3 regions of the Ensifer soli genome follow, and region 3 is predicted to be linked to each of the others. Evidence: predicted binding sites of a transcription regulator. Region 3 holds the regulator's gene; each other region holds the start of a gene.
The links. The regulator LexA, encoded in region 3, represses DNA repair genes until DNA is damaged. The targets are predictions, from matches to a motif close to TGTTCNNNNTGTGTTCNG.

Region 1 (4,552 bases), on a different contig from region 3:
ACCGGCAGGGGGGCGGCGACGCCCGTGAGCTTGACGAACTTGTCCATGGAGATGCGGCCTTCGATCCAGCGGGTTTCTGCCCCGCATTTAGATCAGTTTCGCCCCGAAATGAAGAAAAATATCGCCGGAACGTGCGGCGGCCGCCCAGGCGCCAGGGCCTTACATGTCGATGATCGTGCCGCGGCCGTCGTTCCAGACGCGGGCCGGCCGGCGCCCGTCGCGGGTGCGCACATAGGCCGGCGCGGCGGCGGATCCCGGCGACAGCCGCGCCGCGACGGTGCCGGCGACCATCACGACGAGCGCGATGCCGGCAAGCGCCAGGCCGATCGAGGCCGTCAGCACGAAGGCGGCGAAAGCGATCGTCACGCCGAGGACGGTCATGAGGAACGAGCGGATGGAGGTCATGGTCTTCCCTTTCTGTCACAGGCGATATGTGGATGCGCGGGTCGGCTTGCAAGGGGCGGACGCTTGCCGGCCGGCGCGATTGCGGGCAAGAAGGGCCATGAGCCGGATCTTCGACCACCATCCCCAGCGCCTGCGCCGTTCGGTCCTGAGCGTGCCCGCGATAAATCCGCGCGCGCTCGCCAAGGCGCCCGGGCTTTCCTGCGACGCCGTCATCTACGACCTGGAGGATTCGGTCGCCATCGAGGGAAAGAGGGAGGCACGCGCCGCGCTCGCCGCCCATTTCGCGTCGACGCCGAAGGGACCGCAGGAGCGCATCATCCGCATCAACGAGATGGGGTCGGAGGCCGCCGCCGCCGATCTGGCGCTGATGGCCGAATGCAGGCCTGATGCCGTGCTGCTGCCGAAGGTGGAAAGCCCGGGCACGGTCCAGGCCGCCGCCGACTGGCTAGCCGAGAACGATCTCGGCGACACGCTGCGCCTCTGGGCGATGATCGAGACGCCGCGCGGCGTCCTCAATGCCGGCGCCATCGCGGAAGCCGGCCGCACCTTCGGCGGCGGCCTCGACTGCCTCGTCGTCGGCCTCAACGACCTGCGCAAGGAGACGCGCGTCCGGCCCCTGCCCGGCCGGACCTATCTGGTGCCCTGGCTGATGCAGGTGCTGCTCGCCGCGCGCGGCAGCGGCCTCGACGCGATCGACGCCGTCTTCAACGCCCACACCGATAAAGACGGCTTCGAGGCGGACTGCCGGCAGGGGGCGGAGATGGGCTTCGACGGCAAGATGCTGATCCATCCGGACCAGATCGCCCCCGCCAACCGCCATTTCGGCGTCGATCCGCAGAGGCTTGCCGAGGCGCAGGCGATCGTTTCCGCCTTCGCGCTGCCGGAAAATGCCGGAAAGGCCGTGATCGACCTTGCCGGACGGATGGTCGAGCGCCTACATCTCGAGGAGGCGACCGCGACCGCCGCCCGGGCGGCGATGGCCGCACGAAAGGACATGCCGTGAAACTCTACCGTTTCCTCACCGGCGTCGACGACGCCCAGTTCTGCCACAAGGTCACCGCCGCGCTCAACAATGGCTGGGACCTGCACGGCGCCCCGACCTATGCCTTCAACAGCGCCACTGGCCAGATGCAGGGCGGCCAGGCGGTGGTGAAGACGGTCGAGGGCAAGGACTACCATCCGGACATGAAACTGTCCGAGCAGTGAGGCGTCACGGAGAAACGTGGTCGGCGCTCGCCTCGATCCGCTCCATGTCCTCGTCCGACAGGCCGAAATGGTGGCCGATCTCGTGGATCAGCACATGGGTGATGATGTCGCCGAGCGTCTCGTCGTTTTCGGCCCAGTAGTCGATGATCGGCCGGCGGTAGAGCGTGATCCGGTTCGGCAGCTGGCCGGTCTCCATGCTGAAGCGCTCGCCGATGCCGCGCCCCTCGAACAGGCCGAGCAGGTCGAACGGCGTTTCGAGCGCCATGTCCTCGAACACCTCGTCGGTCGGAAAATCAGTGACCTCGATCGAAAGGTCGTTCGCCAGCGCGCGAAATTCCTCCGGCAGATTGCCATAGGCCTCGATGACGAGGGATTCGAACGTGCTGATCGTCGGGGCGTGGCGTTCGCGCCAATCCCCGGTCTGGTCCATCTGGGCCATAAAGCCACTCCTTTTTCCCCTGATATAGCCATTTCACCCGCCGATTTCGAGGAAACAATTCAGGCGCTTATAAACAAGGAATAAATTCATAGAATTCCGCCGTTGACTCTTCCCGGCACCTCTGGAATCTATAAGAACATAAAGCGAACAAAGACAGAGGAAGACCCGTCATGGCGAAAAAGGCCGTGCAGCGGCCGGAACTTCATGCGCTACGGCAGACCATCGCGGCGATCGAAAACCGGGACGCGCCTGTGGGAACGGATCTTCTGGACGAAGGGCAGGACGGGCGGGACATCGTGGCGTCCTGGACCGAGAACCAGCCGACCGACCGTCTTTCCCTCGATATTCCGGCCTTCGACGCCGCGACGGGGGGCGGATTGCCGCTGAAGGGCCTGACGGAGATCCGCAGCGCCGATACCGCCGGCAGTGGCGCGGCGGCCGGTTTTACCCTTGCCCTCGCCGCCCTCTGCCAGAAACGCACGGCCGGAAGGAGCGTGCTGTGGATTGCCGAAAGCCTCGCCCTGCGCGAGGCGGGACTGCCGCATCCGTCAGGACTGAAATCCTACGGCATCGACACGCATGCCCTGTTTCTCGCCGTGGCCGGGAGGGTGGAGGATCTCCTCTTCATCGCCGAGGCGGCCCTTGCCGCGCCGGTCTTCGCCGCGGTCGTCCTCGAACTGCGCGGCAATCCGAAGGCCTGCGGCCTGACCGAAAGCCGCCGGCTTCACCTGAAGGCGCGCGATGCCGGCGCGCCGCTCTTCTTGCTGCGCCAGGCCGGCGCTGAGGAGGCGAGCAGCGCCCGGTTCCGCCTCCATGTCGCTCCCCTTCCGGCGGCACCCCGGCGCCTGCCCGGAGGCGGAAGCCTGCCCAAAAGCCTCGGCGCGCCGGCCTTCGCCGTGACGCTCGAAAAAAGCCGCCTTGCCTTTCCCCCCACCTTCGCCCTCGAATGGAATGCCGATGAACCCCGCTTCCACGACGCCTCGCCCGCCCGCCCTGCCGTTTCCGGGCCCGTCCCGGCCGCAGCGGATCGTCTCGCTCCATCTGCCCTGGCTGGCCGCCAACCGGCTGGCGCGCCGGCGCTGGGGCATGTCCTGGCTTTTGGACGGGCGTCCTGAGCATCCGCCGGTCGTCTTCGCCGAGAAGGACGGCACCGCGATGCGCATCGCCGCCCTCGACCATCCGGCGCGCGCCGCCGGGCTGCGGCCGGGCCAGGCGCTTGCCGAGGCGCGGGCGATCCGGCCGGACATCGAGGTCGTGCCCCATGATCCGGCGGCCGACCAGGCCCTGCTGAACGGCATTGCCGACTGGTGCGGCCGCTACACACCGCTGGTGGCGAGCAACGCGCCGGACGGGCTCTCTCTCGACGTCACCGGCTGCATCCACCTGCATGGCAGCGAGAAGGCGCTCTTGGACGACCTCCTCTCCCGCCTGTTCCATCTCGGCATCGAGGGGCGTGCCGCCATCGCCGCCACGCCCGGCCTCGCCTGGGCGGCCGCCCGCTATGGCGGCGGCCCCGTCGTCGCCCCCGAGGGCGGCGCGCGCGTGTTGGAGCCCCTGCCGGTCGCGGCCCTCCGGCTGCCGGCCGATACGGTCGCGGCCCTCGCCCGGGTCGGCCTGAAGCGTGTCGGCGAACTGATGCGGGCAGAGCGCGCCCCGCTTGCGCGCCGGTTCGGTCCGCTGCCGTTGAAGCGGCTCGACCAGGCGCTCGGCCGCGAGGACGAGCCGATCTCGCCGCGCCTGCCGGCGGCCGATCTCTCCTGCGAGCGTCACCTCGCCGATCCCGTCACCGGCGAGGACGACATTCTCGCCGTCACCGCGCGGCTGGCGGAAGGGCTGAAGGTCCGCCTCGACCGGCGCGGCGAGGGCGGACGGCTGTTCGAGCTCGCCCTGTTCCGCGTCGACGGCCGCGTCCTGCGCATCGAGACCCGCACGGCCGCTCCCCTCCGGGCGCCGGAGCGCATCGCTGGCCTCTTTGCCGAGCGGCTGCAGGCGCTCCATGACGACATCGATGCGGGCTTCGGTTTCGAAACCCTGCGCCTCTCGGTGCTTCGGGCCGAGCGTCTCGACGGGCTGCAGGCGGATCTTGCCGGCGGCGCTGCCGGCGAGGCGGCGCTGGCCGCCTTTGCCGACCGGCTCTTCGCCCGCTTCGGCCGCGACGGCCTGCTCGTGCCGGTCTTCGCCGAGAGCCATTGTCCCGAACGGGCCGCCGGCTTCGCCCCTTACGCCCAGCGGCCGGCGGCGCCGCGCCGCACCGGGGCGGAAGGACCGCGCGCCGACCGGCCGCTGCGGCTGCTCGAACGGCCCGAGCCGGTCGAGGCGACGGCGATCGAGATCCCCGAAGGCGCGCCCCGGCAGTTCCGCTGGCGCCGCGCCGTCCATCGCGTGCGCGCGGCCGAAGGGCCCGAACGGCTGACGGCGGAATGGTGGAACGCGGCAGGCCCTGCTCCGGCGCGGGACTATTTCAGGGTCGAGGACGAGGCCGGCCGCCGCTTCTGGCTGTTC
Region 2 (4,552 bases), on a different contig from region 3:
CGCCGCCGCCGTCGCCGCCCTCGGGGCCGAAGTCGATCACCCAGTCGGCGGTCTTGATCACCTCGAGATTGTGCTCGATCACCACCACCGAATTGCCCTGGTTGACCAGCTCGTGCAGCATTTCCAGCAACTTGGCGACGTCGTGGAAATGCAGGCCGGTCGTCGGCTCGTCGAGGATGTAGAGCGTGCGGCCGGTCGAACGCTTCGACAGTTCCTTGGCGAGCTTGACGCGTTGCGCCTCGCCGCCCGACAGCGTGTTCGCCTGCTGCCCGACCTTGATGTAGCCGAGGCCGACATCCTGCAGCGCCTGCAGCTTGTCGCGCACGGCGGGGACCGCGGCGAAGAACTCGACGCCTTCCTCGACGGTCATGTCGAGCACGTCGGCGATCGACTTGCCCTTGAAGGTGACGTCGAGCGTCTCGCGATTGTAGCGCTTGCCGTGGCAGACATCGCAGGTGACATAGACGTCCGGCAGGAAATGCATCTCGATCTTGATGACGCCGTCGCCCTGGCAGGCCTCGCAGCGCCCGCCCTTGACGTTGAAGGAGAAGCGGCCGGGCTGGTAGCCGCGTGCCTTCGCTTCGGGCAGGCCGGAAAACCAGTCGCGGATCGGCGTGAAGGCGCCGGTATAGGTCGCCGGGTTCGAGCGCGGCGTGCGGCCGATCGGCGACTGGTCGATGTCGATCACCTTGTCGATATGCTCGAAACCGTCGATCCGGTCGTGCTCGGCCGGGTTCTCGCGCGCGCCCATGACGCGGCGGGCGGCCGCCTTGTAGAGCGTTTCGATCAGGAAGGTCGACTTGCCGCCGCCGGAAACGCCGGTGACGGCGGTGAAGACGCCGAGCGGGATCGCGGCGGTGACGTTCTTGAGGTTGTTCGCCCGGGCGCCGACGACGAGGATTTCCTTTTTCTTCTTCGGCTTGCGCCGCTCCTGCGGCACGGCGACGGAGAGTTCACCGGAAAGATATTTTCCCGTCAGCGACGTCGGATGGGCGATGATCTCGGCGGGTGTGCCTTGCGCCACCACCTGGCCGCCATGGACGCCCGCCGCAGGGCCGATGTCGACGACATAGTCGGCCGTCAGGATGGCATCCTCGTCATGCTCGACGACGATCACCGTGTTGCCGATGTCGCGCAAATGGCGCAGCGTATCGAGCAGCCTCGCATTGTCGCGCTGGTGCAGGCCGATCGACGGCTCGTCGAGCACATAGAGAACCCCCGTCAGCCCCGAGCCGATCTGGGAGGCAAGCCGGATGCGCTGGCTCTCGCCGCCGGACAGCGTGCCGGAATTGCGCGCGAGGCTCAGATAGTCGAGGCCGACATCATTGAGGAAGCGCAGCCGGTCGCGGATCTCCTTCAGGATGCGTACGGCGATCTCGTTCTGCTTCGCAGTCATCTTGTCCGGCAGAACCTCGAACCAGTCGCGCGCGACCCGGATCGACATCTCGGTCACCTGGCCGATATGCAGGCCGGCGATCTTGACGGCCAGCGCCTCCGGCTTCAGGCGGAAACCGTTGCAGGCGGGGCAGGGGGCGGACGACATGTAGCGCTCGATCTCCTCGCGCGCCCAGGCCGAATCCGTTTCCTTCCAGCGCCGCTCCAGGTTGGGCACGATGCCCTCGAACGTCTTGGTCGCATTGTAGGAGCGGGCGCCATCCTTGTAGTGGAACTCGATCTTCTCGTCGGTCCCGTGCAGGATCGCCTTCTGTGCGGCGGAAGAAAGCTCGTTCCAGCGGTTCTTCAGCGTGAATCCGTAGACTTTTCCAAGGCCCTCCAGCGTCTGGTTGTAATAGGGCGAGGTCGATTTCGCCCAGGGCGCGATCGCGCCGTCGCGTAGCGTGCGCTGGGCCTCCGGCACGATCAGCGCCTCATCGATCTTCTGCTGGCTGCCGAGGCCGTCGCAGGTCGGGCAGGCGCCGAAGGGATTGTTGAACGAGAACAGCCGCGGCTCGATCTCGGGGATCGTGAAGCCCGAGACGGGGCAGGCGAATTTCTCCGAAAACAGCACCCGCTCATGGGTCTCGTTCAGCGACTTGTTCGCCGCACCCCCCGCGGCGGTCTCGCCCTCCGGCAGCGGCTTGTCGGCAAATTCCGCGATCGCGAGGCCGTCGGCGAGCCTCAGGCAGGTCTCGACGCTATCGGCGAGCCGCTGCGCGAGGTCGGACCTGACCGCGATGCGGTCGACGACCACGTCGATGTCGTGCTTGTACTTCTTGTCGAGCGCCGGCACTTCGGCGATTTCGTAGAACTGGCCGTCGACCTTGACGCGCTGGAAGCCTTTCTTCATCAGCTCGGCGAGTTCCTTCCGGTACTCGCCCTTGCGGCCGCGCACCAGCGGCGCGAGGATGTAAAGCCGTGTACCCTCGTCATAGCCGAGGATGCGGTCGACGATCTGGCTGACGGTCTGGCTCTCGATCGGCAGGCCCGTCGCCGGCGAATAGGGCACGCCGGCGCGGGCAAAGAGCAGGCGCATGTAGTCGTAGATCTCGGTAACGGTGCCGACGGTCGAGCGCGGGTTGCGCGAGGTCGTCTTCTGCTCGATCGAGATCGCCGGCGACAGGCCGTCGATCTGGTCGACATCCGGCTTCTGCATCATCTCGAGGAACTGGCGGGCATAGGCCGACAGGCTCTCGACATAGCGCCGCTGCCCCTCGGCATAGATCGTGTCGAACGCGAGCGAGGACTTGCCCGAGCCGGACAGGCCGGTCATGACGATCAGGCTGTTGCGGGGAAGGTCGAGGTCGATGCCCTTCAGGTTGTGCTCGCGCGCGCCGCGCACGGAAATGGTCTTCAGTTCGCTCATCCGGCTGTCGCTTCTTGAAATCCCGCCCGTGAAGGGCCCTGGCACCTTATGTAACGGCCGGCAAAACGATGTCGAGCCGCAATGCAGCAAACCTGTCCCTTCGTCGCGGCATTGACAGGATATTAGCGATTTCGTAGAACATATAAAGAACAAAATTGAAAACTGTTGTGGATGAGCGGCGGCTGCGGGGCGTCAGGCGCCGACGGTGCGTTTAAAGTCCTCCAGATCGATGGACATTGCCGGCCTTCCGGGCCGGAAAAACGGGAATGAAGACCATGGCTGGCAGCGTGAACAAGGTGATACTGATCGGCAATGTCGGGGCCGACCCCGAGATCCGCCGGACCCAGGACGGCCGGCCGATCGCCAATCTGCGCATCGCCACCTCGGAGACCTGGCGCGACCGCAATTCCGGCGAACGCCGCGAGAAGACAGAATGGCACAATGTCGTCGTCTTCAACGAGGGCCTCTGCAAGGTCGTCGAGCAATATGTGAAGAAGGGTGCGAAGCTCTACATCGAGGGCCAGCTCCAGACGCGCAAGTGGCAGGACCAGACCGGCAACGACCGCTATACGACGGAAGTCGTGCTCCAGGGTTTCAATTCGACGCTGACGATGCTCGACGGACGCGGCGAGGGCGGCGGCATGAGAAGCGGCGGCGGCGGACAGGATTTCGGCGCGTCGGGCGGCTATGGCGACGATTACGAGCGCGGGCCGGCGGCCTCGGCGCCGGCGCGTTCGGGCAGCGGCGGTAGTCGCGGCGGCAGCAGCAATTTCTCGCGCGACATGGACGACGACATTCCGTTCTGAGGATCCGCCGGCGGCGGATGATCGTGGCGGTTTATTGATTTCGGCCGTCCGTTGCCTATCTCTGGCACGCCCGGGTGATGGCCGCGCTGCAGTGATGACGGCTCCCGTCACCGGACTATCGCCAGAAGAGACAATGTCGAGGCTCGTTCACGCATGAGCGTTCCCTACCGCCCCCTGATCGCCATGGCCGGCGCCGCGCTTGTGGCGCTGGCTGCCTTCTCCTTTGGAACGGATCGCCCGCCGCTCGATCCCATGGCGACCGCCGCCGTAACGACGCCTGCCGGCGAGGTCGCCGAACGCACGGTTCCGCCCTCGCGCGAGGCCATGCAGCTCTCCTTCGCGCCGCTCGTGAAGAAGACCGCCAATTCCGTCGTCAACGTCTATGCCGAGCGGATGGTGCAGCAGCGATCGCTTTTCGGCGACGACCCGTTCTTCGAGCAGTTCTTCGGCCAGCGCATGCCGAACCGCAGCGAGAAGCAATCCTCGCTCGGCTCCGGCGTCGTCGTCGGCGCGGACGGGACGGTGGTGACCAACAATCACGTCATCGAGGGTGCGGACGATATCAAGGTCGCCTTCGCCGACGGTCGTGAGTTTGCCTCGACCGTGGTGCTGAAGGATGACCGGCTCGATCTCGCCGTTCTGAAGATCAAGGGCGGCGGGCCGTTCGAGGCGATGCCGATCGGCGATTCGGACCGGGTCGAGGTCGGCGACCTCGTTCTCGCCATCGGCAATCCCTTCGGCGTCGGCCAGACGGTGACGAGCGGGATCGTCTCGGCGCTGGCGCGCAATCAGGTGACGTCCGGCGATTTCGGCTTCTTCATCCAGACCGATGCGGCGATCAATCCCGGCAATTCCGGCGGCGGCCTGATCGACATGCAGGGCGAACTGATCGGCATCAACACGGCGATCTTCTCGCGCGGCGGCGGTTCGAACGGCGTCGGCT
Region 3 (4,552 bases):
CGATCGCCGCGCGGATGCCGGTCATGCACGCGATCCGCGCCAGGGCCGAGAAGGGCGTCCGGGTGCTCGGCGTCTGCAACGGCTTCCAGATCCTGCTCGAGGCCGGCCTCCTGCCTGGCGCCCTGATGCGCAACGCCTCGCTGAAATTCGTCTGCCGCGAGGTCCGCCTTGAAGTCGCCAATGCGGCGACTGCTTTCACACGCGGCTATGCGAACGGTCAGGTCATCCGCTGCCCCGTCGCCCATCACGACGGCAACTACTTCGCCGACGACGCGACGCTCCGGGCGATCGAGGACAGGGGGCAGGTCGTGTTCCGCTACGCCGAAGGCACCAATCCGAACGGCTCGATCAACGACATCGCCGGCGTGATCAACGCGGCCGGCAATGTGCTGGGCATGATGCCCCATCCGGAGAACCTGATCGAGGCGGCCCATGGCGGCGCGGACGGGCGCGCCCTGTTCGAATCCGCGGTGGGTTTGGTCGCTGCCTGACGACACCGGGAGCCTGCCCATGCCAGCCCTGACCGCCATGCCTGCGCTTCGCCGGCGTGTCTTTATCCGCCTCGCCGCGATCGTCACCCTCGCGGCAGGCCTTGCCGGCTGCCAGTCTTCCTCCGCGCCGCCTGCGCCGACGCATGACACGGGCGCGCTGACGACGATGGAGCGCATCGCCCTCGGTGCCAACCGGTGCTGGTTCAAGTCCAGGGACCCGGCCTTCGCCGCCTATCGGCTGGCACCGGAACTGAACTCCTTTTCGGGCCGGCCGCGCATCCTGATCGTGCCGCGCAACACGCCGGAATCGCGCCCGCTCGCCGTGGTTCAGGCGGAGGGACAGCCGGCGCGGCTGCAGGCTTTCGGCCCCCTCTTCACCGAAAGCCAGGGCGCGCGCATGAGCGCGGACATCCGCCGCTGGGCCGGCGGATCATCATCCTGTGGATGAACGGTAAACCTTTAGAAATCGAACGGCTTGCATGCCGTCCCGTCTTGAAACAGGTTTGCAATCGGGCAAATCTGCGCGCACGTTCGACGGGGGAACGGCCATGGCAGTGACGATATATTATGATGCGCGATCGGCGACCTGCCGCAAGGTGCTGAAGCTGATCCGGGAGACCGGGGTCGATCCGACGGTGATCGAATACGAGAAGACCCCGCCCGGCCGGGAAGAACTCGTCGCCCTCATTCTTGCGCTCGATGCCCTGCCACGTACGCTTCTGCGCAAGAAGGAAAAGCTCTATCACGATCTCGGGCTCGACGACGAAAGCCTCAGCGACCGGGAACTGATCGATGCGATGCTCGAAAACCCCTCCCTGATCGAGCGACCGATCGTCATCGGCCCAAAGGGCATTCGCCTCTGTCGCCCGCGCGAACGGGTCTTTGAGATCCTGTAACGCCAGCTTGCTGCCCGTCGTCGCGGCGATGGCACGGCGTCCCAATCCGCAGCCGGTCAGTTGTAGCGGCGTATGAGACCGACGAGTTTGCCCTGGATCTTGACCCGGTCGGGACCGAAAATCCGGGTTTCGTAAGCGGGATTTGCGGCCTCCAGCGCGATGGAGGCCCCTTTGCGCCTGAACCGTTTCAGCGTCGCTTCCTCATCATCGACAAGAGCGACGACGATCTCCCCCGGATTGGCGGAAGAGGCGTTGCGGATGATCACCGTATCCCCGTCGAGAATGCCGGCCTCGATCATGGAATCACCGCGCACTTCCAGCGCGTAATGATCGCCGGTGCCAATCATCTCGACGGGCACGGAAATGTCGTGAGTGTTGTTCTGTATTGCCGAGATCGGCACTCCTGCCGCAATGCGTCCCATGACGGGTACGGATACGGTATCGCGCACGGGTGCTTTCACAGTGGCCGTGGCCGATGCCGCCGGCTTGCCGAGGCTGCCCTCGATCACGCTCGGCGAGAAGCCGCGCCGCTGGGCGAGGCTCGGTGTGTATGCCTCCGGCAGCTTGATGACCTCCAGCGCCCGCGCCCTGTTCGGCAACCGCCTGATAAAGCCTCTCTCCTCAAGTGCTGTGATGAGACGATGAATTCCGGATTTCGACGCGAGATCGAGAGCGTTTTTCATCTCGTCGAAAGAGGGCGGCACGCCCGATTCCTTCATCCGCTCATGGATGAAAAGCAACAGTTCCTGTTGTTTGCGTGTCAGCACGGTATCACCCAGAATCTCGAAACAAACCCAGAACGGACCGTATCTGTTCGCACTGTGTTCCACAAGCCTTGGGTGTAAATTATTTTTTGGAAGTGGCGGCTGGAGGCGCGGAAGATAATCCGGAATGGAATTCAGAGATAAATGGGAACGAAATCGGCTTCGCTTCGTGGATTTTTCAGTGTTTTTTGGCTGAAAACAGGAGTTACCAATGCGCCAATTGGTAAGGCTATTCTTGTCCATTCCAGCGTAAATATTATCCTACTGAAAACATTCAGGTAATTGAGGACCATCGATCACATGAAGCCTGCTATTTGAGAGGATGGGGGACCTTATTGGGGACCTTCGCCTCTTCTAAATCTCCTCATCTGCCTCTCTAACATTTCGGGCACCGTTGGATGACGAGAGGTTGAAATTTTTCCATCAGATATCATATATTCATTGTAATTCTCATTGATTCTCTTTACCAAATTAGCTGCGGCAAGCTGTTTTTTATTGTGAAATTCCATATCTTCTGGAAAGCCACTATCGGGTCTATAATCTGTATTGATTAATTAGCCCCCCCCAATGATGACCAAAGACTATCCCAAAGCGGCCAATACTTTAGATCAAAATTACCTTCCATGATGTACTGATTATCTATGCCCAATAACTCTAGTATTTTTACATATACGTCTGTCGGAATTCTATTTGAGCCCGATAGGTAATTTTGAAGCGATCGGTACGGAAGGCCGATGTCCGCACTGAGAGATTTCATAGATCGCTTTCTCTCCTTCATCATTCTTTTGATACCGGCGACAATGCGGTCGTTGTAGTCGTCCATTCACTGTGCACCCATTTAGGTGCATTTTGACTAAATCATATCACCTGATTTGGCGCAAAATGCACGAGATCCGTTACTCAATTACGTTTGCGATTGTCGGCTCCTCCGAACTCTACCTCGCTGTTCGAGCAGGCTTCGTCAATCAGGGCACCTCGTTGAACAAGTGGTGTATCGCAAATGGTGTAACCCGGCAAACAGCCGAGAAAGCCCTGCGGAGGGAGCGACGCGGCTCCGCATCTGTTCGACTTTCAGGTGAACTTATTGCGGCAGCGGGGATTCGTTCTGCACCGGATGCAATACTTAAATGAGCGTTTGGATCACTTCCGTAGAATTTGGCGAAACTTGCGGTATTCATCGACGCGTAGCCAATCGTATCTGCAAGCAATTTTATGAGGGTAGAAAGTCGACTTGGCGTCATTGTGCACTTGAAGTCCAGATATGCCATGGTCGCGGCGGCCGCTCCGGCATCCAGGACCAGGTCAAGGTTTCCAGCCTTCCACCGCACCTCCAAGACCGTTTAAAGACCCTTCAAACTGCCGACGAGGCCTCCTTGAACCTTCGCCTCGGCGACGAGGCGGCGCGACTGGAACGCGGCTGGAAATACGAAATCATCAAAGGCGCCGTTGCGCACCCCAAGGTCATCGCCGAGCGTAAAGCCGAGATCGACAAGCTTCATGGCGAACAGAAATACGACTGGACAGGCCATATGCGCCGGCTCACCAGAACCACGCTTTATAGCTGGATCGATATTTGCGAGAACGAAGGCATTCACGGCCTCGCCCAGAAGGTGCGGGGCGACAAGGGCGAAAAGAGAGCCCTGATCAATCGGACATGGATGCAGACGGTTCCCTTTGACGAGATCGCCAAGGAAACCATTGCCGAGGACATCGTCCAGTTCATTCGCGGGCTGATCGTCAAGGGGACGACGCGCAAGCTGATCCGGTTCCTTGCCGCCGATGAGCTGCGCCGCATCACGGCCGCCTACGGCTATGTCGTGACCGACGAGGCGGTCGCCGCCAGGCTCTTCAACATTCCGGACGCGCTCGTCTCGGCGGAGGCGCGTTTCAAGGCGGTCTCCCGGCACAATTTCGACCGCAAGGCCAGCGAGGACGACAAGCCCCGCATCCGCCGCACGATCGCCGGCCTTCAGCCGATGGAGATCGTCGTCATGGACGTGCACCATATCAATGTGATGGTGCGCCGGGACAACGGCACGGCCGCCAGCCCGAAATTCGTCGGCTTCCATGATGTCGCGACGAACCGCGTCTTCGGCGGGCTCGTTTTCATGGACGAGCGCGGTGGCGTCCGAAACGTCGACGTGATCGAAGAATTCAAGCGCATGTGCCAGGATCCGGCCTACGGCATGCCTCAGAAGCTCTATTGCGACAACGGATCGGAATACGGCTTCGCCGACCATCTGGAAGACGCCCTGAAGCTGAACTGCCGCGTCACACCGTTTACGCAGGAAGAGCGCGCCCGCGTCATCCGCGCCAAGCCCTACAACGCATCGGCCAAGGTGATCAAAGGTTTCTTCCGGCAGATGAACCAGCAGTACTTCCGGCACATTCCCGGCTGGAT

Region 1: the regulator LexA is predicted to act here: its motif matches at 2,183-2,200, upstream of ACEVQ6_RS10005 (ImuA family protein).
Region 2: the regulator LexA is predicted to act here: its motif matches at 2,938-2,955, upstream of uvrA (excinuclease ABC subunit UvrA).

Annotation. Positions count from the first base shown of each region.
Region 1 is NZ_JBHFEI010000005.1:249,507-254,058, forward strand. It holds gene leuD (3-isopropylmalate dehydratase small subunit) at 1-47, opposite strand, end outside; gene ACEVQ6_RS09985 (hypothetical protein) at 160-405, opposite strand; gene ACEVQ6_RS09990 (HpcH/HpaI aldolase/citrate lyase family protein) at 503-1,408, shown strand; gene ACEVQ6_RS09995 (DUF1737 domain-containing protein) at 1,405-1,611, shown strand; gene ACEVQ6_RS10000 (metallopeptidase family protein) at 1,616-2,050, opposite strand; gene ACEVQ6_RS10005 (ImuA family protein) at 2,221-3,165, shown strand; gene ACEVQ6_RS10010 (DUF6504 family protein) at 3,137-4,552, shown strand, end outside.
Region 2 is NZ_JBHFEI010000008.1:27,653-32,204, reverse strand. It holds gene uvrA (excinuclease ABC subunit UvrA) at 1-2,803, opposite strand, end outside; gene ACEVQ6_RS13380 (single-stranded DNA-binding protein) at 3,079-3,609, shown strand; gene ACEVQ6_RS13375 (DegQ family serine endoprotease) at 3,862-4,552, shown strand, end outside.
Region 3 is NZ_JBHFEI010000015.1:2,715-7,266, reverse strand. It holds gene purQ (phosphoribosylformylglycinamidine synthase subunit PurQ) at 1-491, shown strand, start outside; gene ACEVQ6_RS19200 (hypothetical protein) at 529-939, shown strand; gene arsC (arsenate reductase (glutaredoxin)) at 1,040-1,387, shown strand; gene lexA (transcriptional repressor LexA) at 1,444-2,154, opposite strand; gene ACEVQ6_RS19185 (helix-turn-helix domain-containing protein) at 2,702-2,929, opposite strand; gene ACEVQ6_RS19180 (hypothetical protein) at 3,525-4,552, shown strand, end outside.